DNA from 4 places in the Blastococcus jejuensis genome. Region 1 is predicted to be linked to each of the others. Evidence: riboswitches for the same ligand, from Rfam matches in the RefSeq annotation. Region 1 holds a riboswitch; each other region holds the start of a gene.
The links. A riboswitch is a leader RNA that binds a small molecule or an ion and turns the genes downstream of it on or off. The one in region 1 is predicted to bind cyclic di-AMP.
Positions count from the first base shown of each region.

Region 2: it holds a riboswitch for cyclic di-AMP, as region 1 does, so the genes downstream of both, ABD644_RS03555 (C40 family peptidase) here and ABD644_RS08015 (peptidoglycan DD-metalloendopeptidase family protein) in region 1, are expected to answer to the same signal.
Region 3: it holds a riboswitch for cyclic di-AMP, as region 1 does, so the genes downstream of both, ABD644_RS06425 (aggregation-promoting factor C-terminal-like domain-containing protein) here and ABD644_RS08015 (peptidoglycan DD-metalloendopeptidase family protein) in region 1, are expected to answer to the same signal.
Region 4: it holds a riboswitch for cyclic di-AMP, as region 1 does, so the genes downstream of both, ABD644_RS21745 (peptidoglycan DD-metalloendopeptidase family protein) here and ABD644_RS08015 (peptidoglycan DD-metalloendopeptidase family protein) in region 1, are expected to answer to the same signal.

Region 1 covers NZ_BAAAVV010000003.1:192,861-200,463, reverse strand. The annotation lists gene ABD644_RS08040 (YfcC family protein) at 1-60, opposite strand, end outside; gene ABD644_RS08035 (arginine deiminase) at 384-1,607, shown strand; gene argF (ornithine carbamoyltransferase) at 1,571-2,614, shown strand; gene arcC (carbamate kinase) at 2,616-3,557, shown strand; gene ABD644_RS08020 (hypothetical protein) at 3,854-4,198, shown strand; cyclic di-AMP (ydaO/yuaA leader) riboswitch at 4,594-4,748, shown strand; gene ABD644_RS08015 (peptidoglycan DD-metalloendopeptidase family protein) at 4,874-6,058, shown strand; gene ABD644_RS08010 (hypothetical protein) at 6,173-6,607, opposite strand; gene ABD644_RS08005 (prolipoprotein diacylglyceryl transferase family protein) at 6,783-7,603, opposite strand, start outside.
Region 2 covers NZ_BAAAVV010000001.1:728,587-736,189, reverse strand. The annotation lists gene ABD644_RS03570 (transglycosylase domain-containing protein) at 1-1,953, shown strand, start outside; gene ABD644_RS03565 (YhjD/YihY/BrkB family envelope integrity protein) at 1,939-2,694, opposite strand; gene ABD644_RS03560 (phytoene desaturase family protein) at 2,808-4,370, opposite strand; cyclic di-AMP (ydaO/yuaA leader) riboswitch at 4,614-4,751, shown strand; gene ABD644_RS03555 (C40 family peptidase) at 4,769-5,839, shown strand; gene ABD644_RS03550 (hypothetical protein) at 5,840-6,370, opposite strand; gene ABD644_RS03545 (ASCH domain-containing protein) at 6,397-6,801, shown strand; gene ABD644_RS03540 (hypothetical protein) at 6,789-6,965, shown strand; gene ABD644_RS03535 (DUF3817 domain-containing protein) at 6,988-7,314, shown strand; gene ABD644_RS03530 (serine hydrolase domain-containing protein) at 7,353-7,603, shown strand, end outside.
Region 3 covers NZ_BAAAVV010000002.1:564,341-571,943, reverse strand. The annotation lists gene ABD644_RS06430 (ArsR/SmtB family transcription factor) at 1-266, opposite strand, end outside; gene ABD644_RS06425 (aggregation-promoting factor C-terminal-like domain-containing protein) at 434-1,198, opposite strand; cyclic di-AMP (ydaO/yuaA leader) riboswitch at 1,285-1,437, opposite strand; gene ABD644_RS06420 (class I SAM-dependent methyltransferase) at 1,564-2,205, opposite strand; gene ABD644_RS06415 (SDR family NAD(P)-dependent oxidoreductase) at 2,210-3,058, opposite strand; gene ABD644_RS06410 (flavin-containing monooxygenase) at 3,058-4,527, opposite strand; gene ABD644_RS06405 (TetR/AcrR family transcriptional regulator) at 4,653-5,306, shown strand; gene ABD644_RS06400 (HNH endonuclease signature motif containing protein) at 5,303-6,490, opposite strand; gene ABD644_RS06395 (hypothetical protein) at 6,487-6,738, opposite strand; gene ABD644_RS06390 (RIO1 family regulatory kinase/ATPase domain-containing protein) at 6,934-7,603, opposite strand, start outside.
Region 4 covers NZ_BAAAVV010000019.1:36,196-43,798, reverse strand. The annotation lists gene ABD644_RS21755 (maleylpyruvate isomerase N-terminal domain-containing protein) at 1-847, shown strand, start outside; gene ABD644_RS21750 (TVP38/TMEM64 family protein) at 844-1,509, opposite strand; gene ABD644_RS21745 (peptidoglycan DD-metalloendopeptidase family protein) at 1,561-2,763, opposite strand; cyclic di-AMP (ydaO/yuaA leader) riboswitch at 2,775-2,934, opposite strand; tRNA gene ABD644_RS21740 (tRNA-Ile) at 3,126-3,199, shown strand; gene ABD644_RS21735 (hypothetical protein) at 3,520-6,267, opposite strand; gene ABD644_RS21730 (HSP90 family protein) at 6,302-7,603, opposite strand, start outside.

The DNA of each region.
Region 1 (7,603 bases):
CCGTTCGCTGGCTCGGCTGTCGCTGGATCTGATATCGCTTGTCGTCTTCGACGCGGCCATGCTCGGTGCCCCTATCGTCGTCCCGGAGATTGTCGTCCGCGGCACCCAACCGCATCCGTTCAGTTGGTCACCGAGCATTCGCCCGGATTTCAGCAGTTGTCGGTGCGGCCAACCCTTTCCGCGCCGTCCGGGATTGGTGCCGCGCGATGCCAGCTGCGCCAGTGAGGGCAGCCTAGGGGGCCGGTACGGCTGCAACGGTGGAGACTTTGGTTGGCGCGCGTGGGGCCTTTCGGCCTGGCATTCAGGGGCGTTGGCAGGCGCACCCCGGCGTCCTGGACCGGCAGGTTTGGGGACGTCACCCGAACCCATGAAGAGGGAGAGCCATGCCGCTGCACGTTGACTCCGAGGTGGGCCGGCTCAAGCGGGCGATCCTGCACCGGCCGGGTCTGGAGCTGAAGAGGCTGACCCCGTCCAACAAGGATGACTACCTGTTCGACGAGGTGCTCTGGGTCAAGGAAGCCAAGAAGGAGCACGACGGCTTCGCCGAGACACTCCGCGAACAGGGGGTGACGGTGCACTACCTCGACCGCCTGCTCCACGAGGTGGTGGAGATCCCTGAGGCCCGAAAGTTCGTCCTCGACGGCATCCTCGACGAGCGCATCTATGGCCCTATGGCGATCGACGCCGTGCGCAACTTGTTCGACACCATGCCGAGCGACGAATTGACCGAGTTCCTCATCGGTGGGATCACCAAACGTGAACTGCTCGAACGGATCGACGAGCCGCGATCCGTGGTGATCGCGGTGCTCGACATGGACGACCTGCTCCTGCCGCCGCTGCCCAACCATCTCTTCGCCCGCGACACCACCGCGTGGATCTACAACGGCGTGGCGATCAACGCGATGCGCAAGCGAGCTCGGGCCCGCGAGACGGTGCACTACGAGGCGATCTACCGGTGGCACCCGGTCTTCGAGGGCGAGGATTTCCACGTCTGGAGTGAGGGCCGCCCCAACGGGATGGCCACCGCCGAGGGTGGCGACATCCATGTCCTGGGTCGCGGCGTGGTGCTCATCGGGATGAGTGAGCGCACGACCCCACAGGGGGTGGAGCGGCTGGCGTCGAAACTGTTCGCCGAGGGAGCGGCACAGCGGATCGTCGCGCTGGCGATGCCGCAGTCACGGGCCTTCATGCATCTCGACACCGTGATGACGATGCTCAGCGAGGACACGTTCACCAAGTACGTCGGGATGGGGATGCTCCCCTCGTACACCATCGAACCCGGCGACACGGAGAAGGAGCTCAAGGTCACCGCGCACCCGCCGGAAGACATGCACAAGGCGATGGCCCGGGCGCTTGGCCTGGGCGACATCAACGTGCTCACGCCTACCCAGGACCTCCGCGAAGCCGAGCGCGAACAGTGGGATGACGGAAGCAACGTGCTCGCGGTCCGCCCGGGGGTGGTAGTCGCTTACGAGCGCAATGTCACCACCAATACCCACCTGCGCAGGAACGGCATCGAGGTGATCACCATCGAGGGTGACGAACTCGGCCGGGGCCGTGGAGGTCCGCGGTGCATGACCTGCCCGATCGAGCGGGAGGGCATCTGAACGCCATGTCGTACAACCTGCGAAACCGTAGCTTCGTGAAGGAGTTGGACTTCACTCCCCAGGAGTGGCACTTCCTGCTCGACCTGGCCGCGACGCTCAAGGCAGCAAAGTACGCGGGCGCGGAGGCGCCGCGCCTGGCCGGCAAGAACATAGCCCTGATCTTCGAGAAGACCTCCACCCGGACCCGGTGTGCTTTCGAGGTGGCGGCCTACGACCAGGGTGCGCGGGTCACATACCTTGACCCCACCGGCTCCCAATTGGGACACAAGGAGTCCATCGCCGACACCGCGCGTGTGCTGGGGCGAATGTACGACGGGATCGAGTACCGCGGCTTCGCCCAGGAGAACGTGGAGATCCTTGCCAGGGACGCGGGGGTCCCCGTGTGGAACGGGCTGACGGACGAATGGCACCCCACTCAGACCCTGTGCGACATCCTCACCATGCGGGAGCACAGCACCAAGGACGTGCAGAAGATCTCGTTCGCCTACTGCGGTGACGCCCGCAACAACGTCGGCAATTCTCTGCTCATTGCGGGCGCGCTGAGCGGCATGGACGTCCGGATCGTCGCACCCCGGGCGCTCTGGAACGACGAAGCCACCATCGACCAAGCCCGTGAGATCGCCGACCGCACCGGCGCGCGAATCACCCACACCGAGGAGGTGGCCGATGGCGTGCGGAGTGTGGATTTCCTCTACACCGACGTGTGGGTGTCGATGGGGGAGCCCATGGAGGTCTGGACCGAGCGCATCGCCCAGCTCAAGCCGTATCAGGTGAATCGGCACATGGTGGAGCTGACCGGCAACCCGAACGTGAAGTTCATGCACTGCCTGCCGGCCTTCCACGACCGGAACACCACGATCGGCGAACAGATCTACCAGCAGACCGGGATGGATGGGCTCGAGGTCACCCACGACATCTTCGAGTCCCACCACTCGGTGGTGTTCGATCAGGCGGAGAACAGGATGCACACGATCAAAGCGGTCATGGTGGCCACGCTGGGAGGCTGACGTGCGCATCGTGGTGGCGCTGGGCGGGAACGCCCTGCTGCAGCGGGGGCAGAAACCCGACGCGGAGGTCCAGGAGGCCAACGTTCACCTGGCGGTGGCCGCTCTGGCGCCGTTGGCCGCGGAGCACGAGCTGGTGGTCACGCACGGCAACGGCCCGCAGGTCGGCGTGCTGGCGCTGCAGTCGGCCTCGGACCCTCACCTGACGACGCCGTACCCGTTCGACGTCCTGGGCGCCCAGACCCAAGGCATGATCGGCTACTGGCTGCTGCAGTCGATGCAGAACGCGCTGCCCGGACGTCAGGTGGCGGCGATCATCAACCAGACCCTGGTGCGCGCCGACGATCCGGCGTTCGGGAACCCGACGAAGTTCGTCGGCGAGGTGTACGACGAGGAGACCGCGCGGCGCCTCGCGGAAGAACGAGGCTGGACCGTGCGGGCCGACGGACAGCACTTCCGGCGTGTCGTCGGTTCGCCCACACCGGAGCGCGTGGTCGAGACCCGGCTGATCCGACTGCTGCTGAACAGCGGAGCGGTCGTAGTCTGCGCGGGCGGAGGCGGTGTGCCGGTGATCCGCAACGAACAGGGCCTGCTGGAGGGTGTCGAGGCGGTCGTCGACAAGGACATGACCTCGTCGGTGCTTGCGGAGGCGCTGGAGGCGGACGCGCTGCTGATACTCACCGACGTCCCCGGTGTGCAGCGGAACTTCGGCACCGCACACGCCGAGGCCATTCGGCGTGCCACGCCCGCGGCGCTGCGACGGATGAACTTCCCGGCTGGGTCGATGGGGCCGAAAGTTGACGCGATCTGTCGGTTCGTGGAATTGACAGGTGACGTCGGCGCCATCGGCCGGCTTGAGGACGTGGCCGCAATCCTTCGCGGTGAGGCCGGCACAGTCGTGACCCCCTCGGGGCACTATCCCGGGGTCCCACTGACGAGCGGCTGATGACCGGAGCTCACAGACGGGTAGTGAGAGACAGCGGCCGAACCGAGACGGTCCCGGAGTGCGCTCTCCGAGCTCGCGTACGCCGAGCAGATCGTCACGATCGGACCCTGGCAAGGGCACCGCCATAGGCTGCAGCAGCGCGCGGCCATGCTGTCCTAGGCTTCGTCGCCGCAGGCTCCGAGTCCTTCTATCGACCGGAAGTTGGGATGACAGACGATCGCCTTGCACGGCCGACGACGGCGCCTGGGTCCGGCCACCCCCACGAGGAGACGGCGTCCCGTGGCCGGACCGCTGCCGTGTGGAATGCCGTCACGGCCGCCATCGGGGCCATCATGGGTCTGCTGCCGCACGTCCTGCACCACGCGACCCTCTTCGCCGGTGCCGCACTCGTCACGACCAGCGGAGGGAACCTTCTCTTCGGCGCCGTCGGTCTACTGCTCTCCGTGCCTCTACTACGCCGCCTGTACCGCCGCTTCGGTACGTGGAAGGCGCCGGCCATCGGCGTCGCCCTGTTCACCGTGATGTTCAGCCTGTCCGCATTCGTCATCGGGCCGGCCATAAGCGGCAACTCCCCAACCGAGACGCCGGAGCCCGCAAGCCCGACCACCCCGACAGAGCACACCACCCACCACCCCGGCTGAAGACGGCTGTCGGCTGGACGCCGGCGATGCAGACCGGTTGACGCCAGCGCGTCCCGGCCCCCGACACTGGTCCAGCCACCTTGACTGATGATCTGCTGCTGGATGGTCCGGCCATGCCCGCGCCCTGGCCGCCGGTACCGGTCTTGTGGCACCGACCCCTGAAAGGGGCATCCTTCTCCGCACTGACCGAGGAGGACAGGGCCACGGCGTCCCGCTGAAGGGCGAGCGCGGCCCCGCTGGGGCGTGTGCATGCGCGGGCGTCGAGCAGCAGGCGTCCTCTGTGCGGTCAGCACGCGGCGATGGGGGAGTGTTACCGCAGCGTGACCAACTAGCCTGCTTCGTAGTACTGTCACCGCCAGCCCGATCGAGCCGCGATCCTCGAACCCGAGGGCCTCGGTCGGGCTCCGCCGAGCCGATCTCGGTCGACCGATCGAGGCGGACCGGGGACCCATGTCCCATGGGGTGAATCCTGCGCGTCACGTCGACCGCAGGTAGGGCGTTCTCCTGCCCGAACCCGTCAGCTAACCCGGTAGGCGGCCAGGGAGAACGGAGCCCGTCGCCTTGGCGACCCTGCCTGCGCCACGCACCCCGGGACTCTCTGCGTCTCGCCGGGCCAGCACCCGCCCTCTACAGGCACGCCGCGTGTCAAGTACGGCGCTCGTCACCCTGGGGTGCGTGGTCATCAGCATGTTGCTCGGCATCCTCGGCTCACCCGCAGCCGCCGCCCCATCGGATCCGCCCGCTGAGGGGGCCGGCGACGTGGCTGCCGGGCAGTCCGCGCGTGACGCGGCGGCCGCCGAAGTCGAGCGCATCGAGCGGTTCGTCGCCCAGGCGGAGGAGGAGCTCGCACGGTTGACCGTCGAGGCTGAGGCGGCCACCGATGCAGCACGGCGGGCGCAAGCCGAACTCGCTACCGCACAAGCCTCAGCCGACAGCGCTGCAGCTGCGCTCCAGGCCGCCACCGCAGAGGTCAACCAGGCGCGCGTCGAGATCGCTGATCTCGGCCGGGAGAGTTATATGGGCACCGACGCCTTCGGCACCACAGCGGCGCTTCTTGATGCCGACGGGCCCGCAGAGTTCCTGCAGCGCGCGGTCACCCTCGACCTGCTGAGCGATGACCGCGCCGAGAGGCTCGCCGAGTTCCGCGTCATCGAGGAACAACAGGTGCGGGCCGAGGCGGCTGCCCAGGACTCCGTCGCCGAACGCGACGAGGCCGCCCGCGGCGCGGCAGAGGCCGAGGCCGCGGTCCAAGCGGACGTGGTTCGGGCGCAGGAGGCACACAACGACGCGATCGCGCAGCAGGCAGACTACGGCCGGCAGCTGCAGCAGGCCGAAATAGAACTTCTCCGACTGCAGGGAGTCGCAGACCCCGAATGGGCCTGGGCGCAGGGGATCAACGCTGAGAACGCCCGGACCGATGCGGCCATCGCCGCGAATGCAGCAGCGGCCGCGAACGGCCAGGCCGTCCCGCCGACCACCGGTCGCATCACCTCTTGCTACGGCGCGCGCTGGGGTGCCATGCACTACGGCGTCGACATCGCCGCGCCTATCGGGACGCCGATCTACACGCCGCAAGCGGGTCGCGTGCTGCAAGCCGGTCCGGCCAGCGGTTTCGGTCTGGCTGTCTACATCCAGCACGACGACGGCTCGATCACCGTCTACGGCCACATCAACGACTACTTCGTCTCCGCCGGCCAGCAGGTGTCCACCGGTCAGCAGATCGCCGAGGTCGGCAACAGGGGCCAGTCGACCGGTCCGCACCTGCACTTCGAAGTGCACACCGGCGGCCTCTACCGGAATCGGACGGATCCGATGGCTTGGCTGGCTGCCCGCGGAGTGTCACTGGGTGGGGGCTGCTGACCCGACGACGCTCCGAGCTCCGCGGAGTTGCGAGGGTCGGCGAGTCGTCCCACGTGCCGGGCAGCCGGGCCGAGCCGCCAGTCGCTCCTCAGAATCTCGCGAACTGGCCGCGTGTCACGAGGCTGGACCGGGCGCCCGGCGCAGCTGCGGGGGGATCAACTCCTGCACGCGCGGCAGGAGGCTAGGCGCGCACGTGGACAGCTCGTCCTGGAGGACCAGGAGGAGGGACAAGGAGCTGCCGTTTTCGTCGTCGATCTGGAAGCGGCCATCCGGGTGTCGCCGCGCGAAATCCAGGACCGCGGACACGTCCCGGTCCACGGCATCCTGGGATCGCGACACAGCGTCCTCGGCGCATGTCTCACCCAAGCCGTGCAGCGCGGCGTGGACGTGACTGACGTCGCCGTCGGGGACGCTGGTGAAGGTCGATTCTGTCGGGCGGGTCAGAAGGGTGGCCGGTGCTCGCTCGTCGTTCGGCCCCACGACGATGACAGCGGCCAGGAATCCGGCTAGGGCCAGGAGGATGAACGGAAGGGCGATCGAAACCCGCACAGGCAGCCGTCGGTGGCGGGGACCCGGAGTGCCGTCCGGCATCAGTGTGCCCCCCATCCGCTGGCCGCCTCCTGGAAAGGATCGCACTCGCCGGCTGGCATCCGGATGATGCGTGCGCCCCCGTACCGAGGTCTCGCGGGTGCCACTCGCGAACCGGTTGGGTTGTGAGCGTCGGTCAGGAGCCCGCGGCGCTCATCAGTACGCCGACTGCCGTCGCCAGCACCAGGAGTGCCAGGACCAGCGTGGTCACTCGTCCCCAACTGGTGGAGCGCGGGATGCCGCGCAGCGGGAAGAGGACCTGCCGGCCGGCGATGTAGGTGGACAGGCCGGCCACGAGAAGTAGGCCGTCGACCGGCGGGTCGAGGGACACGACCGCGACCAGCGCGGCGATAGCCACGGCCCCGGCCATCGCAGACTCCATCAGTTGGACGGGAATGCGGCGGACCCCGACCCGCCGATCCGAGGACCACACCCCCCAGCGGGAGGCCGTCGGCAGTCCCGCACAGCAGCCACCCAGCAGGCAGCCCAATCGGCCGATCATCATGCCGAACAGCAGTCCAGGGGTGGTCACGTCCAGCACCGCGCCGACGGAGATGCCCGCCCACCAGCTGCCCACGCCGAGTGTCGTCAGAGCGGCCAGTACGAAGCCCTGGACCGACATGCCGGCCCGGAGCAGTCCGCCCGGCTCGGCGCGATGTGTCAGCACGTAGTAGACCTTCGCCCCGACGAGCCCCGTCAGACAGGCCAGGAGCGACACCAGGAGCAGGCGTCCCACCGGCACCTGACGTTGCGAAGCCAGCAGGGCCTGGAGGACCAGGGCCACGACCGTCCCCAGTCCCACCAGGGAGGGCCACGCGCCGACCCTGACCCCGGGAGCCAGGACCCTGGCCACGGGCAGATAGCTCGTGTTCCCGGTCGTGGTCGCCGTGGGCAGCCGGAGGAAGGCCTGGCTCTTCAGACCGGTCGAGGCCCTCGGACCGTCACCGCGTAGCGGTG
Region 2 (7,603 bases), on a different contig from region 1:
ACCGCCGACACCCCCGAGGAGCGACGCTCGGCCACCGAGCAGACGCTCGGCCGCAAGCTGCGCGAGGCGCGCTTCGCCATGGCGCTCGAGGAGGTCTACAGCAAGGACGAGTTGCTCACCCGCTACCTCAACATCGTCTACTTCGGCGGCAACGCCTACGGCGTGCAGCCCGCGGCCCGGGCGCTGTTCGGCGTCGACGCCGCCGACCTCACCCTCACCCAGGCGGCGCTGCTGGCCGGGCTGGTGCAGAGCCCGTCCGACGACGACCCGTTCTCCAACCCCGAGGGCGCCACCATCCGGCGCAACCAGGTGCTGGGTCGCATGGCCGAGCAGGGCTACATCACCCCGGACGAGGCCGCCGAGGCCAAGGCCGCCCCGCTGGCCCTCACCCCGGAACCGGCCCCGCGGCGGGGCTGCGTCGAGGCCAGCGTCGGCGCGTACGTCTGCGACTTCGTGCAGCAGTACCTCACCGAGCGGCTCGGCATCAGCCAGTACGAGCTCGACCACGACGGCTACGTCATCCGGACGACGCTCGACCCCGAGCTGCAGCGCTCCGGCGACGCCGCCGTGCTGGCCACCCTGCCGATGGGCGACTCGAAGGCGGCCACGTTCAGCGCCGTCGAGCCCGGCACCGGGCACCTGCTGGCGCTGTCGGTCAACCGGATCTTCGGCTACGACCGGAACGACCCGGCGCAGGAGTCCTACAACCTCAACGTGGCGCCCAGCCGGGGTGCCGGGTCCACGTACAAGGTGTTCGTCGCCGCCGCCGCACTGGCCCGTGGCTACTCGACGCAGTACACGCTGCGGACGTCGGACCCGTACTACTCGCGTGTCTACAAGAAGGACGGCGGCCCGTACCCGGTCCGCAACGCCGGCTCCTACCGCGCGACGCTGGATCTCACGACGGCGCTCTACCAGTCGTCGAACACCTACTTCCTCGCCCTCGAGGACGCCCTGGGCAGCGTCGAGGAGCCGGTGCGGATGGCCGAGGCGATGGGCCTGTACCAGTTCGGGCCCGACGGGCTGGCCGACCAGGTGATCGAGGAGAACCGCGGGTCGTTCACCTTCGGGCCCGACGCCACCAGCCCGCTCGGCCTGGCCAGCGCCTACTCGACGCTGGCGGCCGGCGGCACGCAGTGCGACGTCCTGCCGATCACCGAGCTGCTCGACCGGTTCGGCGAGCCGGTCCTGGCCGACGACGGCGGCGGCCTCGTCCCCACCGGCAACTGCACGCCCGAGGCCATCCCGCCCGGGGTCGCCACCACCCTGAACCAGATGCTCCGCCGCGACGTCGAGCCCGGCTGGGGCGGGCAGACCGGCCGCCGGGCCTACGTCCCGGGGCACCAGATCGCGGGCAAGACCGGCACGACCCAGAACAACTACTCGGTCGCCTTCGTCGGGTACACCCCCGAGATCGCCGCGAGCGTCATGGTGTTCAACCCGAAGCGGAACGAGAACGTCGGCGGCTTCGGTGGCGGCAAGGGCGCGACCATCTGGCACGACGCGATGGCCCCGATCCTCACCGCCCGCGGCAGCAGCGAGTTCCCGCCCGCCGACCCCGTCGTCGAGGCGGGCAACACCCGGCCGGTGCCGTGGTGCAACACGCTCGAGGACTGCCGCAGCGCGCTGATCGCCTGGGGTTTCACGCACACGACCGTCGAGGTCGACAGCGACCTCGAGGCCGGTCTGCTCACCGAACTCAGCCCGCCCCGGGGCGGCCGCGGCGTCCCCGGCCAGCTGGTCACGATCCTGGTGAGCAACGGCTCCCGGTACGTCCCGCCGCCGCCGGTCCCCGAGCCGGCGCCCGTCCCACCCCCGGCGACGGATCCGCCGCCCGCGCCGGACCCGGTCCCCGATCCGCCTCCGGATCCCGATCCCGACCCCGATCCGGAGCTGCCGGCCATCCCGCTCCCGCCGGGGTGGCCGCCGATCCCCGGGCTACCCCGGGGCTGAGCGGCCGGCCCGACCCGCGTCGTCCCGCGCCCGCCGTGCCAGCCTGGCGTCGAGGGCCTGCGTGGCCAGCCAGCCGATGAGCACCACCAGGTGCAGGGCGAACAGCCACAGTCCCAGGGCGACGACACCGCCGACGACCGTCAGCCCGCCGAACGGGGCGCCCAGGTCCAGCGGCAGGGACAGGAACAGCACGAACCCCTGCAGGAACCCTGAGACGCAGGCCGCCGTGAACAGCGCGCCGCCGATCAGCGCGATGCCTCGCACCCGTCCCCCGCCCACGACCCGGAACCCCCAGGCCAGCGGCAGGGTCAACGCGACGAGCACCGAGTAGAAGCCGACCGCGATGCGGCCGAGTGCCGCCCCGGCCCCGCCGGTGTCGGCGAGGTCGGCCATCACCCCGGCGGCGAGCAGCAGCGGGTAGAGCAGCACCGGGGCGAGCAGCAGCAGCGGCAGCGCGGCGAGACGGCCGCGCCAGGCGGTCATCGCCTCCTCCCGCCCGCTGAACCGCAGGAGCGCGCGGCGCAGCCCCTCGCCGTAGAGCGACATCGGCAGCAGGGCCAGGACCCCACCGAGCAGGTCGAGCCGCGCGCCCGCGTCGACCAGCCGGGCGAGGGCGTCCGGCGCACCGAGCTCGGCCGGCAGCAGGTCGCCCAGCCGGCCGCCGAGCTCGCGCACGGTGCCGGTGGACGTGAGCAGCCCGGTGAGCGCGAACGCCAGCACCAGCAGCGGGACGACGGCGATGCCCGCGTAGAAGGTCAGGCCGGCCGCGATGAGCGCGAGGTCGCGGCCGTGCAGACGCCGCCGGATGTCCGAGGCGAGGTCGGCCAGGCCGGCTCGGAGGCCTGGCCCCGGTGTCAGCGCGGGTCCAGGAGGTGGCGGGCCGCCGCGTAGCCGCCGAGTCCGCTGACCGCACCGCCGCGCACCGTGCCACCCGAGGACGCCGCGACGATCCGCGGGTGCCCGGTGGCCACGCCCCAGCCGCCGACCTCGTCGTCGGTGGCGGCGACCGGCCAGGCCAGGTCGCCGTGGAAGATGTGCCCGCCCGGCATGCCCAACGACGCCTCGACGTCGACGGGTGAGGCGGCCTGCAGGCAGGGGCGCCCGTGCGCGTCGCGGGCCAGACAGTCGAGCAGCGGCTCCTCCAGGTGCGCGTCGAGCTGCGCCACCACCCGGCGGACCGCCTCGTCGCGCGTGCCGTCCGGGTCGTCGCGGTAGAGCTCGGCGGGGGTGTGCAGGCCGAACAGGGTGAGCGTGTGGTGCCCGGTGGCCCGCTCGGTCGGGCCGAGGATGGACGCGTCGCTCAGCGAGTGGCAGTACACCTCGAACGGGATGACGTCGGGCAGCCGGCCGGCGGCGGCCTGGGCGTAGGCGGCGTCGATCTGGCTCGCGGCCTCGTCGACGTGGAACGTGCCGGCGAAGGCGGTCGCCGGGTCGGTGCCCGACCGCAACCGGGGCAGCCGGGCCAGCACCATGTTGACCTTCAGCTGCGAGCCCGACGGCCGCGGCCCGGGATCGGCCCCGGTCAGCTCGGCCAGCACGGTCGGGGCGGCGCCGCAGACCACGTGTCCCGCGTCCACCGAGCGCTGCCTCCCGTCGTCGTCGGTCCAGCTGACCGTGACGCCGTCGGCGCGCGGATCGAGCGCGGTCACCGTGGCCCGGGTGACCAGCTCGGCGCCGTGCCGCCGCGCGGCCGCCGCCATGGCCCCGCTGACGGCACCCATGCCGCCCACCGGCACCCGCCACTGCCCGGTCCCGTTGCCCACGAGGTGGTACAGGAAGCAGCGGCCGGCCAGGCCGTCGGCGGCGTGCACGTCGGCGAACGTGCCGATGAGCCCGTCGGTCAGCGCCACGCCGCGCACGACGTCGTCGCTGAGGTGGTCGCCGACCACGTCGGCCAGCGGCCGCTCCCGCAGGTCGTGCCACAGCTCCGGGTCGCGCAGCCGCGCCTCGAGCTCGGCCGGTGCGAGCAGGGGCTCGACCAGGGTGGGGGCGAGGTCCTCGGCGAGGCCGGCCAGCCGGCCGTAGAAGCGCTGCCAGCCCGCGAACTCGGCGTCGGAGCCGGTGAGGGCGGCGAACGAGGTGGCCGTGGCCGGGCCCTCCTCCCGCTCGACGAGCAGCCCGCCGGGGCGGCCGTCACGGGTCAGCGCCGTGTAGGACGCGACCGTGCGGTCGGCCAGCCGGATGTCGAGGTCGAGATCGCCGACGATGCGATCCGGGAGCAGGCTGACCAGGTAGGAGTACGCCGACAGCCGGACGTCGACGCCCTCGAACACCTGACGGCTGACCGCGGCCCCACCGAGGGCCGCCTGCCGCTCGAGGACGAGGACCGACCGGCCGGCCCGGGCGAGGTAGGCGGCGGCGACCAGGCCGTTGTGCCCGCCGCCGACCACGACGACGTCGTATCTGCTGTGCTCCACCGGCGGACGGTATCCGGCCCGTCCGGGGCACTGCCACCGGCCCGTCACCGGCGGGGATTCCGCAGCGTCACCGCCGTCGTCACGAGACCGTGACGGACCGGTTCGCGCAAGGGTTCGGGAAAGTTGGTGCAGAAGGCCACAAATAACATCTTTGTCATTGTCACGGCGTGGTCACGCACCTTACGGTGCGTGTGTCCATCGGGGCTTTCAGTCACTGTCTGAGTGACACCCGGATGGGCGCCGTCGAGCCGGTCGCCCGCACTCGCAGGCGACGGGCCGGGGACCCACCGAAGCACTGGGGTGCAGCGCCGCATCCGCGACGCCGGGCGAACTCCCGCCCGAACCCGTCAGCTAACCCGGTAGGCGGCTCGTGGACGAGAACGGAGAGCCGCCGCACCATGGCGACTGCAACCCCCGCCGCACCGCGCGCGGCCACCCGCCGCCGGTTCGCCCTGCGCTCCGGCTTCGCTCTCGTCGCGGCCGTCGGCATCCTGGTCGCGGGGGTTCCCGCCCAGGCCGCCCCCGGCGATCCGGGCACGTCCGCCGAGGCCGCCGAGCTCGTCGCGGCCCGCGGCCACGAACTCGAGGTCGTCACCGAGCAGTTCAACGAGGCCCGCGAGACGCTCGTCGCCCAGCACGCCGCCGCCGAGGCCGCCGTCGCCGCGTCCAACCAGGCGCAGGCCGCGCTGCTGGCGGCCCAGCAGGCCGTCCGCGGCATCGCCCGCACCGCCTACACCGGCGAGTCGATGAGCTCCTTCCGCGCGCTGATGACCAGCGAGTCGGCCGACGAGTTCGTCGACCGCGTCGCCACCCTGCAGATGGTCGCCGGCCACCAGAACGAGGTCCTCGGCGTGGCCGCCACCGCCAGCATCGCCGCGGCCCAGGCCCAGGCCACCGCCCAGGAGGCCGCGGCGCAGGCGCAGGCGACCTACGACGCCGTCGCCGCCCAGCAGGCCGATCTCGAGGCGCAGATCGCCGACTACCAGGCGCTCTACGACCGGCTCAGCCTGGCCGAGCAGCAGGCCGCCGTCGCCGCCCACCACGGGGACGACCGCGCCAGCCGCGACGACCGCAGCGAGCTCGTCGCCGCCACCGGCCCGATCGTCGCCGGCAGCCAGGCGGCGCAGGTCGCCGTCGACACGGCCATGGCCCAGCGCGGCAAGCCCTACGTCTGGGCCGCGTCCGGGCCGCGCTCCTTCGACTGCTCAGGGCTGACGGCGTTCGCCTACGCCGCCGCCGGCGTGCGGCTGCCGCACTCCAGTCGCATGCAGGCCGGCATGGGCCAGTCGGTCTCCCGGGCCGAGCTCCAGCCCGGTGACCTGGTCTTCTTCTACAGCCCGGTCAGCCACGTGGGCATCTACATCGGCAACGGGCAGATGGTGCACGCGCCGACCTCCGGCGACGTCGTCAAGGTCGCCAGCATCGACGCGATGGGTGGCTACGCCGGCGCTCGCCGGATCGCCGGCTGATCACCCCACCCGCTGCAACAGCCCCCAGACGAACGCCGCCCGGCGCCCGCCGGGCAGCTCCACCTCCCACCGGGTGACGACGCCCGGGTCGACGCTGCGGGCCCCGGGCAGGCCGACGACGTCGTCCAGGGTGTGCTCCCACACGAGCAGGGCGTCGGCGGTGGCCGGCGGGACGGGGGAGCCCGGCGCCCGCACCAGGTGCTCGTTGAGCACCGAGCCGCCCGGGCCGGTCAGCACCTCCCAGTAGAGGTGCGGCCACAGCGGCACCGGCCAGCGGCGCACCTGGACGTCGAGGTCGCCGAACCGGCGGTCCTCGAGCTCGTCGGGCGGGCCGAGCACCGCCGTGCGCAGCGCCAGGCCGCGCGGGGCCCGGGGCGAGTGCTGCAGCGCCTGCCAGCGGGTGTGCGCGGCGTGCGCCTCCCGGCGGCTGGCGCCCAGCCGCGGGAGCGCCTCGGCGACGAGATCCGGGCGGACGTCGGCCATCCGCCGGAGCAGCACGAGGCAGAACTCCCGCCTGGCCAGTCCCCGCACGGGCCCGACCCTGCCAGGATGCGGTCGTGCTGATCGACCCGGCCACCGCCGCGGGGATCGCGGACGGCTCGGTGACCCTCGCCTTCCGCCGCTGGGACCGCCCGCGCATGCGCCCGGGCGGCACCCAGCGGACGGCGGCAGGCGTCGTCCGTATCGACTCGGTCGACGAGGTGGACCCCGACAGCCTGACCGAGGACGACGCCGTGCAGAGCGGCGTCCGCTCGCTGGCCGAGCTCCACCGGCTGCTCGACCGGCGGCCCGGCGCGCACGTGTACCGCCTGCGGGTGGGGCCTGCCGGCCCCGATCCGCGGGTGGAATTGCGCGAGCAGGCCACGCTGTCGGCCGACGAGCGCCGCGCCGTCGACGCCCGGCTGGACCGGTGGGACGCCGCGGCCCGGGGCGGGCGTGGACGCGGCAGGTGCTCGCGCTGATCGCCGACAGGCCGGGCGTCCGCGCGCCCGACCTCGCCGCCTCGCTCGGGCGCGAGACGCTCTCGTTCAAGCGCGACGTCCGCAAGCTCAAGGAGCTGGGACTGACCCGCAGCCTGGCGGTCGGGTATGAAATATCACCCCGCGGCCGGGCCTACCTGCGCTGACCGGCCGGGGAGGATCGGGGCTGTGAACCCCCGTACCGCAGCCACCGCGTTCCGTGCCGTCGCGATCGCCGAGGCGATCTCCTGGATCGGCCTGCTCGCCGGCATGTTCGTCAAGTACGTCCCGCAGACCACCGAGATCGGCGTGCAGGTGTTCGGCCCGATCCACGGCGCGGTCTTCGTCGCCTACGTCCTCCTCGCCCTGGTCGCGAGCCGGGCCCTCCGCTGGTCGCGGGGCACCACCCTGCTCGCCCTGCTCGCCTCGATCCCGCCCCTGGCCACCGTCTGGTTCGAGCGCCGCGCCACCCGCGCCGGTGACCTCCCGGTCGGGAGTGCCGTTCCCGCGTCCTGAGCGGCGCACGCCGGCGGCGGATGGATACGGTCCCCGTCATGCCCGAGCCCGTCCTGCCCTCCACCGCCCGCCTGCTCCTGGCCCGCACGGCGCGGACCCAGCGGGAGGGGCGGGCGCCGAGCCTGGTCGCCGGGGTCGTGCGCGACGGCGGCCTGGCCTGGTCGGCCGCGCGGGGTGAGGTGCCCGAGCCGCACGCCGACGTCCAGTACCGGCTGGGATCGATCAGCAAGACCGTGACCGCCGTCGTCGTGATGCGGCTGCGCGACGAGGGTCGGCTGCACCTCGACGA
Region 3 (7,603 bases), on a different contig from region 1:
CCGAGCAGCTCGGCGGTCTGCTGGTCGCGCAGCGCGCAGATCACGTTGCTGCGCACCCGGCGGCTGTCGACGATCCCGGCGCGGCGGAGCACCGAGACCTGCTGGGAGAGGTGCGAGAGCTCGAGGCCGGTCGCCTCGGCCAGCTCGCCGACCGTGTGCTCGCGCTCGGCCAGCAGCTCGAGCACGCGGACCCGGGCCGGATGGGCGAGCGCCTTGAACAGATCGGCCTTGGCCTCCGCGATGGGCCGGCCGGGGGTGAAGGGCACACTCCGACTCTAATGGCTTGATGAACCCGTCAACTCGTCAATCCGCTGTGACTCCGCTCGCAGACGCGACGACCCCGCTCGCAGACGCGACGACCCCGCTCGCAGACGCGACGACCCCCCCGGTCCGCGGACCGGGGGCGTCGTCGTGCGTGGTTCTGGGGGGCGGCTCAGTACCAGTTGTTGGCCTGCGAGTGCCCCCAGGCACTGCAGGGCGAGCCGTACCGCTGCTCGATGTAGATCAGCCCGGCGTCGATCTGCCGGTAGCCGTCGGAGGTTTTGGCGATCCCCGTGCCGGCCCAGGTGGAGTCGAGGAACTGCGGGATCCCGTACGCGGTGCTCGTCGGGTTCTGCGCGTTCGGGTTCCAGCCGCTCTCCTTGCCCCACAGGCTCTCCAGGCAGGAGAACTGGTTGGCGTCGCCACCGAGCTGCGCGAGCGCGTAGTCCTGGAAGGAGCCGGCCGGAGCGGTCGCGGCCGGCGCGGCCTCCGCCGCCGCGGCCTCCTCGGCCGCGGCCCGGGCGGCTTCCTCGGCGGCCACGCGCGCGGCCTCCTCGGCGGCGGCCTGCTCGGCCGCGAGCCGCTGCTGCTCGGCCAGGTCGGCGGCGGCCTGGGCCTGCGCGGCCGCGGTCTGCTCGGCACTGCGCTCGGCCCGGCTGGCCGCGAGCTGCCCGAGCGAGTGGGCGGCGTCCTCGCCGATGACGGCCGAGCCGGCGTCGGTGCCGCCCCCGCCCTGGATGCCGAGCTGCTCGGCGATGCTGACCGACTCCAGCTGCGCGCCGTCGGCCTGGGCGGCGGGCTCGCCGGAGGCGAGCACGTTGACCATCAGCGCGCCGGCGGCGGCGACGCTGAGGTAGAGCGCGGGACGACGGGCGGTGTTCGGCGGGCGACGGTGCGCTCCGGTACCGCGCTCACTGCGGGCATGCGGACGGATCATGGTGCGGAGGTTCATGGGGTGGGACGACTCCGAGGGCGTCAGGGCGCGACAGGACGGCATGCCAGGCAGGCAGTGCCCCTGCGACGCGTTCTTCCGTGTAGCCGCCTACCGAGTTAGCTGACGGGTTCGGGCGGGAAGCAGCCCTACCGGCCCCGAGCTGACGCTCGCGGGCTGGATTCACCCCAGTACTGCGGTGGGTCCCCGGCTCGCCTTCCCCGGAGGGTCGGCGACTCAGCGGCGTCCAGCGCGGATCTCCCCGGGTGGGGACACGACGACCGGCCGGACCGCCCCAACGTAACCGCCGTTACCGCACCGTGACAATCGAAACGTCGAATTCCCGGCGTGACGAGGATCGCGTCGGTGCGTCAGGGCAGCCGCCACACCGTCGTCCGGCGCACGAGCGGGCCTTCGGTGTCGGGGACGTCGTACGTGGCCGCGGCGACCAGCCCCTCGCGCGGGACGTAGGGCCGCCCCGGGTCCCCGAGGAGGACCACGGCCCCGCCGAGCCAGGCGCGCCCCAGGAACGGCAGCACGCGCTCGGTCATCGCCCGGTCGTAGCAGACGTCACCGGCCAGGATGACGTCCACGTCCGGCGGTTCCGCGTCGAGGACGTCGCCCACGACGGCGATCGGGGCGACCCCGTTGGCCTCTGCGTTCACCGCGACCGCGGTGGCGCTGTAGGGGTCGGGATCGCTGGCGAGCACCGCGCGGGCGCCGGCCAGCGCCGCGGCCACGGCGACGAGGCCGCTGCCCGCCCCGAGGTCGAGCACGCTGCGCCCGGCCACCACCTCGGGGTGGTCGAGGACGTAGCGGGCCAGCGCCTGGCCGCCGGGCCAGGCGGCGGCCCAGAAGGGGGGTTCCTCGGCCGGCCCCACCTGCTCGCTCTCCATCGCCTCCCACAGCGCGACGACGTCGGCGGCGACGTGCAGCCGGACCTCCGGCACGAGAGCGGACCGCTCGAGCCGGGTGTACCGGCGGACGAAGTCGGCGGGAACGTGGCTCGACACCTGCTCAGTCTCGCGCGGGAGGGCCGACCTGCCGGCCGGCACGTCGCGCGATCAGCCGCCAGTAGGAGCCGGGCAGCAGCCGGACCAGCACGTCGGGGACCTTGGCGCTCCATCCGATCAGCAGCCGCGGGCGGCGCCGCTCGATCGCCGCCACGATCTGGGCCGCCGCCTTCTCCGGGGGCATCGTCAGCAGCTTGGCGAACTGCGCGCGCCCCTGCTCGTACTCCTCGGCCGACACCCCCGAGCCGACGCGGACGGTCTCGGCGATCCGCGTCTTGATGCCGCCGGGGTGGACGACGGTGACGCCGACGCCGTTCTCGGCGAGCTCGTGCCGCAGCGCCTCGCTGAATCCCCGGACGGCGAACTTGCTCGCCGCGTACGCCGCCTGCCCGGGCGGGGCGAAGATCCCGAAGATGCTCGACACGTTCACCAGGTGCGACCCGGGACGGGCCTTCAGCGCCGGCAGGAACGCGCGGGTCAGCGTGACGACGGCGCGGAAGTTGATCGACATCAGCCAGTCGAACTCGTCGGCGGTCACCTGGTCGAACCGGCCGCCGAGCGCCACGCCCGCGTTGTTGACCAGCAGGGTCACGTCGGGGTGCGCCGCAGCGAGGTCGGCCGCCACCCGGACCGTGGCGTCGTCGTCGGCCAGGTCGACGACGGTGGTGGCGACGGCGAGCGACGGGTGCGCCGCCCGGATCCGGCCGGCAACGGCGGCCAGCCGCTCGGCGTCCCGGTCGAGCAGCACCAGGTCGCTGCCGCGCGTCGCCAGCTGCTCGGCCAGCGCCTCGCCGATGCCGCTGGCCGCGCCGGTGACCACGGCCGTGCCGCCCCCGAAGCGGTAGGGGCCCATCAGGCGGCCCGCCGGGCCGGCGCCGCCGCGCGCTGGAAGGTCATGCCCTCGTCGTCGAGCGGGCCACGGCGCATGAGGGCGACGTCGCGCAGGTAGTTCTGGTGCAGCTTCCAGGGCTTGCGCGAGCCCTGCTTGGGCAGGGCGCCGAGGCTGCGCTGCACGTACCCGGACGCGAGGTCGAGGAAGGGCTCGTCGCCACCCTCGGGCGGGGCCACCGGCGTGGCCGAGACGTAGCCGTGCTCGTCGAGGTGTCGCAGCAGGCGGCAGACGTAGCGGTTGACCAGGTCGGCCTTGAGCGTCCAGGAGGCGTTCGTGTAGCCGATCACCATCGCCAGGTTCGGGACCCCGGACAGCATCATGCCCTTGTAGGAGACCCGCCCGGAGACGTCGACCGGCTTGCCGTCGACGGTCAGCGACATCCCGCCCATCGGGAGCAGGTTGAGCCCGGTCGCGGTGATGACGACGTCGGCGTCGAGGTGCGCTCCGGACTCCAGCTCGATGCCCTTCTCGGTGAACGTCGCGATCCGGTCGGTCGCGATGGACGCCGTCCCCCGGCGGAGAGCGCGGAACAGGTCGCCGTCGGGCACCAGGCACAGCCGCTGGTCCCAGGGGTCGTAGGGCGGGTTGAAGTGCGTGTCGACGTCGATGTTCGGCAGCTGCTTCTGGGTGAGGCGGCGGATGACCTTCCGGGCGGCCGTGGGCCACCGCCGGCTGAACTGGAAGAACGCGGTCGAGAGCAGCACGTTCTTCCACCGCACGATGGGATAGGCAAGGCGCGCGGGGAGCCGGCTGCGCAGGGCCTGCGCCAGCGGGTCGCGGCCGGGCAGCGACAGGATGTAGCTCGGCGTGCGCTGCAGCATGGTGACGTGCTCGGCTCGGTCGGCGAGGGTGGGCACCAGCGTCACCGCGGTCGCGCCGCTGCCGATGACGACGACCTTCTTGCCGGTGACGTCGAGGTCCTCCGGCCAGTGCTGCGGGTGCACGAACTGCCCGGCGAAGCGCTCCTCGCCCGGGAAGCTCGGCCGGAAGCCCTCGTCGTAGCGGTAGTAGCCGGAGCACAGGGACAGCCACGAGCAGGTGAACCGCACCGTCTCACCGGTGTCGGAGCGGGCGGCGGTGACCGTCCAGCGGGCCTCGTCGCTGGACCACTCGGCCGACTGCACCCGGTGGTGGAACCGGATCCTGTCGGTCACCCCGTACTCGGCCGCGGTCTCCTCGATGTAGCGGCGGATCGCCGGGCCGTCGGCGATCGCCTTGCTGTCCTTCCAGGGCCGGAAGGCGTAGCCGAGGGTGAACATGTCGGAGTCCGATCGGACGCCGGGGTAGCGGAAGAGGTCCCAGGTGCCGCCGACCGCGCCGCGCGACTCGAGGATCGCGTAGCTCTTGTCGGGGCACTCCTCCTGCAGGTGGCAGGCGGCGCCGATGCCGGACAACCCGGCGCCGACGATCAGCACGTCGACATGCTCCACGGTGCACTCCAAGAAGTAGCGGGGGCTGCGGAAGCGTCCCCCGGCGACGGTATCGACGTCCTGTCGAACGAGTCAACGTGGTGTTGAGAGACGGGCACGACGACGGTAATCTCGGTCACGTGCCGATGCCCGCCGGCCGGTCCCCAGCTGCCGCTCGTGGGCGCCGAGCCGCCCGTCCCTCCGGTGACGACCGCGAGCTCGCGATCCTCGCCACCGCCGAGCGGCTGCTCGCGGCCCGGCCGCTGTCCGCGGTGTCGGTGGACGACCTGGCGCGCGGTGCGGGCATCTCGCGGCCGACCTTCTACTTCTACTTCGCGTCCAAGGACGCTGTCCTGCTGACGCTGCTGGACCGCGTGGTCGCCGAGGCCGACGCCGCCACCCGCGCGGCGTTCGACTCCCCGGCGGGCGATGCCCGCGAGGGGTGGCGGCGGGCGATCACCGCGTACTACGAGACGTTCCGCGCCCACCGGGGCCTGACGCTGGCCTGGGCCGAGGCCCGGTCGACGAACGCCGAGGTGCGGGAGCTGTGGGCGCGCGTCTTCGACGGCTGGGTGGACCGGTGCGCGGCCGCCATCGAGAGCGAGCGTGCCCGGGGCGCCGCCCGTGCCGGCGTGCCCGCCCGGGACCTCGCCGTCGCGCTGAACTCCATGAACGAGCGGGTGCTGTACGCGACCTTCAGCGGCGACGGACCCGCGGTCGCGGAGTCCGACGTCGTGACCGTCCTCCTCGACGTCTGGCTCGGTGCCATCTACGGGAGCTCCGCTCCGAGCGGCAGCTAGAACGGCGGTGGGTCGTCGTCGGGTTGGTCCGGTGGTGGTTCGGGTGGGGGTCTGCGCAGGCCCGGTGGCCGGGTGGTGCGGGTGATGCCCGTCGGGGTGGTGACGTGCAGGGTGCCGTCGGGCTCCATGACGAAGTGCCAGCCGGGGGCGAAGGTCTTGAGCCGGTGGTGGGAGCGGCACAGGCAGCACAGGTTGGTGCAGGTGGTCGGCCCGCCGCAGGAGTGCGCGACGACGTGGTCCAGGTCGGCCCAGCCGACCCGCTGCCCGCAGTTGGGCATCCGGCAGGTGCGGTCCCGGGTGCGGGTGAAGGTCTGCTGCCGGTCGGTGGGCTGGTAGCCGTGGGTGGCGGCGGGCGCGCCCAGCACCGGGCAGCCGCAGTCCGCCCCGGGGTGTTCGGCGCAGCCCGTCGTGGCCACCCGTAGCAGCTCGGCCACGGTGGTGGTGGCCAGCAGCCGGCCGTCGGCGTCGGTGACCGCGAAGGTGAGGCTGCCGCCGTCGGGGGCGTGCAGGCCGAGGGCGCCGATGCGGGTGAGCAGCTCGCGGGCGTGTGCGGCGGTGATCGCCAGCCCGTTCACGGTGCCGGCGGTCGTGGCGGCGCCGGCCAGGGAATCGAGGGTGGCGGTGATGGTCAGCTGCGCGGCCACGCCGGGCTGGCCGGGCCCGCCGGGGCGGCGCAGCAGCAGCGAGAACAGCTCGGTGCGGACCTGGGCGATCGGCCGGGGGTCGCCGTCGGCCTTCGCCAGCCGGGCGAGCTGATCGATGACCGCGTAGGCCTCCGCGGCCTCGTCGGCCGACAGTTCCGCGCCCAGGGTGGCCATGCCGTCGGCCCCGGGCTGCAGAAACACGTCCGCGCGGCGCTCGGCCTGCTCGCGCCGCTGGTCGGCGGCCGCGGCGTCCAGCTCGGCCAGCAGCTCCAGGGCGCGGGCCCGCAGCCGGGCCACCGACAGGTCCACCGCCTCGGGCAGCAGCCGGGCCTCGACCGCCCGGGCCAGCTCGGGGCGGGTGGAGCCGAGCACGTCGGCCAGCGCGCCCGCACGCGCCACGTCCAGGTCGCCGGCGGCCAGCGCCGCGTAGGTGGCGGGCAGGTTCTCCCGCCACGCCAACGCCCGGTGATGCAGATGCCTCGCGGTACCGCGGCCGCGGTTGAGCACCAGCGCCAGCTCCCCGGCGAAGAACTCACTCACCCCGGAAGCCTCGTCGTCGCGCCGGGCTGCGGGTCGTCATCGTCGGGGGTCAGCTCGGCCAGCCGCAGGATCAGCTCCGCCTCGTAGGCGGCGTCCATCGCCTGCCGCCGCTGCCGCCGGGCCAGCTCCGCGGCCGCCTGCCGCTTCGACAGCAACTCCACCGGCAGCTGCGGCGGCTCGACCGGCTGGCCCAGCGACCAGTCGATCAGCACGCCCTCGAAAGTCGAGGAGCCCGAGATCCGAGACACACCGACACGGTATGGCGGGGGTACGACAGTTTCACCGCGTCGACCAGGGGGTTCAGCAACACCTCACTCCTGGGGTGTTCCTCCTGCTCCAGCAGTTCTGCAGGACCCCCGGAGCACGAAGAACACGCCAGAAGCATCAGGCGAGAACGGCGATCCGGCCCGAACGGCAGCCGGCTCCGGGACGCGGACCCGGAGCTACAGCAACCCGCCGGCGCGCAGGTTGAGCACGACGACGGCTGCGGCGAGCAGCAGGCCGCCGGCGGTGGCCAGCGCCAGGAGCACCCGGCGGGTGCTCCACCGCTGGATCCGGACCGGCCGCACCGGAGGGAGCAGCGCGCGGAACTCCTCGACGAGGTCGCGATCCCCGGTGTCGACGAGCCGGCGCAGCTGGCGGGGCAGGGTGACCGACCCCGTGGCCGCGAAGGCCTCGGCCACCTCCTCGGGGTCGAACAGCTCCGCGGACCGCTGCACCACCCGCTCCGGCGTCGCGCCCAGGGCGAGGATGAGCAGCATGTTGGCGAGGTCGACCGACTGCCGCCAGCGCGAGGGCCGGGTCTCGCCGAACGAGACGTCCACGAGGTACACGCGGTTCCCCTGTACGAGCACGTTCGAGGGCTTGATGTCGCGGTGCGCGACGCCGGCCGCCCACATCAGCCGGATCTGGACGAGGGCGTCGTCGATCACCACGTCCGTCAGCTGTCCGTCGGGACCACGGCCGTCGAGGATCTCGACCGCGTCGGGCACGAGCTCGCACACGAGCAGGTACTCCTGACCCGGCACGACCTCGACCACCCCGACCGGGTCGGGCACCCGCACCCCGCCGTCGCGGAGCAGTCGCAGGAAGTAGTCCTCGCGCTCGACCAGC
Region 4 (7,603 bases), on a different contig from region 1:
GAGCATGGTGCTCGAGGCGTGGGACGCGTTCATCGCGCAGGCGCAGACGGTCGACCTCGGCCGGGCGTCCCGGCTGCCGGGCTGGCGCGCGCACGAGATCTGCGTCCACCTGGGCTGCTGGGACGACCACACCGCGATGGCCGACCTGATCGCGTCGGCCAGGAACGGCGGCACGGGCACGCCCCCGGACGTCGACGCGGTCAACGCCCGGGTCACCGCCGCCCGCCGCGACGCGTCGCGCGAGGAGGTCCTCGCCGGCCTGCACCGCAACCGGGAGGCCACCGCCCGCTACCTCGCCGAGGAGCCGGTCGAGCTCGACACCGCCCCCACGGTCTCCGTCGTCGGCCGGCTGCCCCTGCTCAGCGTCGTCCTCGGCCAGGCATACGAGCTCGCCGTCCACAGTCTGGACCTGGTGTCGTGCGGCGCGCAGCCGCCGCCGCAGGAGGTGCTGCAGTCGGGCCTGGCCGCGCTCGCGGACGTCACCGGGGCGCTCGCCGCGTCGATGGACATCTCCGGCGGCGTGGCCCTGGCCACCCCCGACGGCGGCTGGGCCTTCCGGTCCGACCCGCACGGCTGGGAGGTGCGGCGGCTGCCGTCCGGGAGGGCCGACGGCCCGGGTGTCGAGGCACCGGCCGACCTGCTGCTGGACGCGGCGTCGGGGCGGGTCAACCCGGTGCCCGCGGTGGCCCGCCGGAAGCTGCGCGTGCACGAGGTCGGCGGCCTGCTGAAGCTGGCCCCGATCGTCTCGGCCGTGCCGGGCATCCCCGGTGGTCCGATCCTGCAGCTGGCGGCCCGCACGGTGGGCGGTGCCGGCGGGGTGATCGGCCGCCTGCTCGGTAGGAACTAGGCGGGAACGGCGGCGCGCCGCCGACGCCACAGCAGGGTGCCGACCCCGACCGCGACGACGACGAGGGCGGCGAGCGACAGCACGAGCGACGTGGTGGCCGGGTCGACCGCGAACCCGACCGAGGCCCCGACGCCGACCTGCAGGACGGTGCTCGGCACCAGCCCGAGCGCCGTCGCCACCCCGTACGGCGCGAGCCGCACCCCCGTCAGGCCGGCGCCGTAGCTGAGCGCCACGAACGGCACGACCGGCAGCAGCCGGCCGGCCAGCACCGCGACGAAGCCGCGGTCGGCCACGAGCCCGTCGACGCGGGACAGCCGTGGGCCGGCCAGGCGGAGCGCCGCGGACCGGCCCAGCCACCGGCTGAACCCGAACGCGGCGAGCGCCGCCAGCAGTCCACCCGCGAAGGCGACGCCGACGCCCGTCGCGAAGCCGGCGACGAGGCCGACCAGCACCGAGACCGCCGACCGCGGCACGGGCGCGAGCAGGACGAGGGCCACGGCGAGCACCATGACTGCGACACCCGGCGCCCCGGCGCCGGCGACCTGGGACCGCACCGTCGCGACGCTCGGCAGGTCCAGCACCAGGGCTGCCCCCACGCCGGCGGCGAGCAGCAGGACGAGGACGGCGGCGCGCAGCCAGGTGCCGCGCGCCGCCGTCGTCATGTGCCCATAGTGCGCGACGACCGGCCGATCACCTGCCGCCGCGCTGCCGTGTCAGCAGCCGCCGAGGGAGATCCCCCGGGCGGACAGCCACGGCGTCGGGTTGACCCGGTTGGCGTACAGGCCGCCGTTGTGCACCTCGAAGTGCAGGTGCGGGCCGGTGGACTGACCGCGGTTGCCGACCTCGGCGATCTGCTGGCCCGCCGACACGACCTGCCCGGCCGAGACGAAGTACTGGTTCACGTGGCCGTAGAGCGTGATCGTGCCGTCGCCGTGCTCGACGGCGACCGCGAGCCCGAACCCGCTGGCCGGGCCGGCCTGCAGCACGACACCGGCCTCGGGGGTGTAGACCGGCGTGCCGATCGGGGCGGCGATGTCGACGCCGTTGTGCATGGCCCCCCAGCGCGTGCCGTAGCAGGAGGTGACCCGGCCCTGGGTGGGGGCGATCGCACCTCCGGCGGCGGACAGCAGCGGGGTGGACTGGGCCAGAGCGACCGCCGCTGCCGGATCGGCGACGCCCGAACGGCCCAGGGCGGCCTGCAGCTCTCGCTCCAGCGTCGCCTTCTCGGCCGCGGCCGCGTCGTAGGTGGCCCGGGCGGCGGCGAGCTGCTCGGTCGCCGCGGCCTCGGCCTGGGCGGCGGCCTGGGCCGCCCGGTCCTGCTCGGCGACGGCCTCGCGCGCGGCGCGGTCGGCCTGCGCCTCGCGCACCTCGGCGTCCTCCAGCTCGGCGAGCTGCCTCGTGCGCTCGTCGCCGAGCAGCTCGAGGGTGGCCGCCTGCTGGAGGAGCTCCGTCGGGCTCTCGGCGTCGAGCAGGAGGGCGACGTCACCGAACGTGTCGTCGCTACCCATGTAGGCCTGCCGGCCGATGGCCGCGACGTCGTCCTGCGAGTCGGCCACGGCCTGGCGGACGGCGGCCAGCTCGTCGGCGGCGGCCGCCGCGGCCGCCTGCGCCCCGCCGAGCGCGGCCTGCGCGGCCCGCGACGCCTCGCCGGCGGCCTCGGCCTCGACCGTCGTCCGCTGGAGGGTCTCCTCGGCCGCGGCGAGGCGTTCCTCGATCTGGTCGATCTGGGCGGACAGCGAGTCGTTCTCGGACTCCGCGGCCGGGCTCCCGGGTGCGGCGGTGGCGGCGTGCGTGCCCAGGAGGCTTCCGGTGAGCACTCCGGCGACGAGCAGCACGCGACGGGGCGTGCTCAACCGGGAGCGGGAGGGGCGGGGGGCTGTGGTGGCGCGGCTGTGCTCGATGTGCAGGGTCGCCAAGGCGACGCATCTCCGTTTCTGACGGCCGCCTACCGAGTTAGCTGACGGGTTCGGGCCGTTCAGTGCCCTACGTGCCTGCCACCCCCGTGTGCAGGCACGATTCACCCCGGTGAATCGGTGGGTCCCCGGTCCGCTCGGCCATCCGGCTCCGCGGTTCGGCGGGGTCCGGCCGAGGCCCTCGGGTCGAGGGACTGAACTCGTCCGAACCGTGCGCGACCGTACCCACCGATCCAGGGGTTGTCACAGCGGGATAACGAACAGCAGGTCAGCTCGTGGTACTTCCCGGTACGTCGTCGCGGACGGCGATCCCCCGGCTGCGGCGCGGTGATCCGGCCGGATCCGATCTGGCAGGCTGTGCAGGTGGGGCGGTAGCTCAGCCGGTCAGAGCAAGGGACTCATAATCCCTGGGTCGTGGGTTCGAGCCCCACCCGCCCCACCGAAGTTCTCGCTGGTCAGAGGCTTGTGTGATCCGGGGCAAGTTCCATGGCCTCGTCCCGTGCCGACATATGCCCACAGCCCGTTCCGTGACGTGGGCGACATGGGCGACCTCCATGCACTCGGCCCTGCGTTCCCGCGGGAGGATCGTCGAGCCGCCTACCTTGAGGCGCTTCCGCGGAAGCGTCTCAACGCTCTCGACGTCCTCACGTGGCCGTGTAAGGAACAAGGGCCGGCAGCCGAGGGACTTCCCGCTGATGGTGTCAGCGCGATGAGTAGCCCTGCGATGCCCTGCTGTTCAGGCGGTCCTCGTGGTCAGCGTCAGCTCCTCCAGCGGGGACGGCGAACGGACCGGCCCAGCGCCGCGTCTCGCCGGGACCGCAGTTCCTCTAGCTGTTCGGGCGGCGCGCCCGCCTTGGCATAGGCATCCAGGGCGCGGTCGTAGCGCTCGTCATCCGGGACCGCGTGGGCTGCAGCCGCCCAGAGGGCATCGGCCTGCAGTTCCGGCACATCCTCGCGCAGCCCCACCTCCGCCACCTCCTCCGCCAAAGCGACGGCCTCGTCGGCGCGGCCGAGGGCCGCCAGGGCGTCGGCTCGGCCGAGATCGACGGCAGCCACCTGGACGGACAGACCGCTTGCCGCGAATCCCTCCCGCGCGGCGCCGTAGAGGTCGAGTGCCGCGGTGGGGTGTCCGGCAACGACGAGCCGGTGTGCCTGCTCGCGCTGGACATCCGCTGTCAGGACCGGGTCACCTTCCGCACACAGGGCGGTCATCGCCTCCTCGCCGGCGGCCACCGCTAGCTCCATCTCGTCACGGGCGAGGTGCAGGTCCGCGAGCACCCGGTACGCGCGCCCCCGCGCAGCTGCGTCGTCGGGGTCGAAACACGTCAGTGCCCTCTGGGCACTCGCCATCCCCTCGTCGACGTCCCCGTATTCGAGGTTGAGCAGCGCGAGGTCGACAGCGACGGCGCCCTCGAGACGGCGATCGCCGTCGTCCGCTGCCTGGGCCACCAACTCGGACAGCATGTCGTAGGCATTGAGGTCCTGGCCAAGGGCGCGGAACAGCCGTGCAACCGTGAGTCGCGCATCGGCGGCCCCCGACGAGTCGCCTGCTGCGGCGAACAGGTCGGCCGCCTCCCAGGCGACGGCGAGGGCCTCCTCCTCGCGTTCGAGGTCGCGCAGTACGTCGACCCGCGCGAGCGCGGTCTGGGCGGCGCCGAGTCGGTCGTCGCCGGCCAGTTCCGCACGCTGCATCGCCGTGAGCACGTCGAGAGCCTGCTGCGGGTGCCCGGTCGCGGTGAGCAGCTGGGCGTACAGCTCCCCTACGGTGGCGAGCACCTCGTGGTTGTCCAGTTCCGTTGCCAGCTGCCAGGCCGTCGCGGCGGGAGCGAGCGATCCGTCGACGTCTCCGACGCACGCGCGGCTGGAGGCCTCGGCCGCCCAGCTGTGTGCCAGCTCTTCCGGGACGTCGCGGAGCAGGCTTCGCGCGGTCGCGAACCCTCCCAGCGCCTTGCCGAGCACCGTGGCGTCCGGATCCACGCCCAGCTCGAGAACGTGCCACTCGGCTTCGATGGCCAGGCACAGGCCCAACTCGGCGTCCCGCTTCGTGGACCGCTCGGCGGCGTCGCGTGCGACGTGCAGCCAGCGTCGGACGTCGTCATCGATGCGCTCCGCGCGCCCGAACGCCAGACGCGCGAGGTCGAGCGCCGCGTACCCCTGTTCGGTCGGCTCGTCGGCGAGCTCGTCGATCACCGACTCGAGGATGTCCGCGCCCTCGTCGTCTCGGTCAATACGCATGAGCGCCGCGCCGATGCTGCGGCGGGCCCGGGCGACGCCGAGCGGATCGTGGGCGGCGATGAAGCCCGAGAGCGCTCGTTCGGCCAGAGCGAGACGGGCGTCGTCTTTCAGGCCCACTGCCTTCCGGGCACGGTCCAACAAGACGGCGGGGTCGGCGAGATCCGTGGGATCAGTGGCGGCCGGTTCGGGGTGAGCGCTCGGTGCGGCCGGGCTCACGACGTCGACCGGCGTCCCCGGCACGTGCGCCGCCGGCGACGGCTGCGGGCGCACAGCCAGCCACGCCTCGACCTTGCGGGTCAGGGCATCCGTCCCGTTGCGCTGGTCGAACGCCGTGGCGGTGGCGCGGGCCTCGCTGGCGAACGTCCGCGCGAGTGTCCCGGTTTCCCGCGGCCGATCGCCGATCGGCCGGGTCACGCGGTCGATCCCTCGCTCTGCCAGCGCCGCGGTGACACTGCCGCCCGCGGCTGCCACCCAGAGCCGGGAGTCAACGTCGAAGAGTCCGCGATCGACGACGTCCACGATCTCGGCGAGAAGTGCGAGCGCTTCGTCGAGGCGCCCGGTACGGAGGAGGTGCATGACGTGCTCGGCCTGGGTCATGACGAGCGAGGGATTCCCACGGGCCAGGCGCAATCCCCAGGTGTGGAAGCGCTCCGCCTCGTCCGGTCGGCCGAGCTCACTGACCGGCGCAAGCAGCGTGCCGAGAATCCGCGCCGGCTCCTCGGCGCAGTCGAGCCGGCCGGCGAGCACAGGTCGGGCGAGGTCGAGAGCGCGAGCGCTGTCGTCGACAGCCAGTGCGAGCAGCACTTCGGAATGCACATCGCACGCGCGGCAGTCCCCGTACTCGGTGCGTGGGATCAGGCGCCAGCGGCGGTGGGCCTCGACAGCTTCTGCGATCCGGCCGACGCGCAGCGGGATGGTCCACGCGAGCTTGGCGACAGCGTCCTGACCCGTACCCGCTGCCTCATACCTGCGGCGCATCTCCCCGAGCACGCGCTCGACCTCGTCGAGCGGGACCTCCGGCAGGTCGAGCAACGTGTGCGGCAGCCACTTGAGCGCCCAGTAGGGCCCATGGGTGTCGAACCGCCCGGGGTGCGCATCGATCTGACCCAGGCACCAGGTGACGGCCACGAGTGCCTTGTGCGGTTCACCGCCGTGCTGTGCGGCTTCGGCCAAGGCCATCCGCGCCTCGTAGCCCGCGTCCAGATCGTTGGCCGCATCCGCGGCACGGACGGCCTCCTCGGCGACGGCCGTGCGCGCGAATCCGGGTGGCATCCCCCGGACCTTCTTGAGCAGCGACCTGACAGACCTAGCGCGGGCCACCGAGGCTCCCTTCGACGAGACGCCCCAGAGCGCCGGACAACAGGGCCGACTCCCGGCCCCGCAACGGATGCCTGCCGAGCAGCAGGGCTTGCAGGTAGAGGACTTCGAGCGCGGTCCTCAGCACGTCGTCAGCCGCTGGACCCGCCAACTGTCGGACGACCGGGTGCCGCCAATTGAGGACCAGGACTGCCTCCCGACGGTCGATCGCCGCAGCCTCGATGCGACTCAAGGCAGGCCCCCAGAACGTCCCCGCGACCTGGGCCGTCTCGCCGATCTCGCGGGCGAACCGGGCGTCGTCACCCGCCGTGTAGAGGCAGGGCAGAGAAGAGGGGCTGAAGTCACGCACCTCGACGCCGCAGGCGAACGGCTCGAGCACCGGTCCGCACCGGCGCGTCAACGCCTGGGCCGTGGCCTCATCGCCCGCCGACACCGGGCGGAGGACCGCAGCGAGGTCCTCCGGCTGAACGCATTCGACGTCGACACCGACCAGGACGTCCGGAAGGCGGATCAGAAGTTCCTCGTCATACGTGTAGCCGCCGTTGACCAGGCACATTCCCTCGGCCGTGGCCACCTGGGCCATCTGACCGAAGTCCTCGGTCGAGGATGCGTACCGAACCGGCCCACGGCGGAGGACCTCCTCGAGCGTCATCCGCCCGAGGGTCGTCTCGACCGGCAGCCACGGGAGGAAGAGCCTCAGCAGCTCGTCGTCGTGCACCGCCAGTGCCTTGAGCGCGAGGGCGTGCACGCGCACGAGTGCCTGGAGGCGACCGGGGTCGCCCTGGGCCAGCCCGGTCAGCCAATCCCGGAGCGCGGTCCCCAACCCGTCCCGGACTGCCGCCAGGGTCGCGTCCTCGTACAGAGCCTCACGGGAAGCCAGCGGCTGCAGGGCACTGGTATCGATGACGACGCGCACGAAGAAGGCCCAGTCGGGGAGGAGTCCGTCGACTGTGTCCGAGAGCAGCATCCGCTTGAGGTAGACCCGGTGCCGTTGCCGCGCGGCCGGGCTCGGACTCTCCGGGAGCACGAACGCCACGCCCGTCAGGCCGGCGGCGGGCAGCTCCAGCGGAACGGCGTCGAGGAAGCGTTCGCCGAACTCGGCCTGCGCCCAGTCCAGGAGGTCGACCCGCCCCCGCTCCGTCCAGGGCAGCGGGCCACCGCCGATGACCTCCTCGCCGGAAGACGTACGCAGCACGATCGGCTGCTCGAGCCGATTCGCGTAGCGCGAGATGAGGATCCGGACGGTGTCCGGTCGCAGATGATCCTCGAAGCCCGCTCGCGCAGTGAGCCA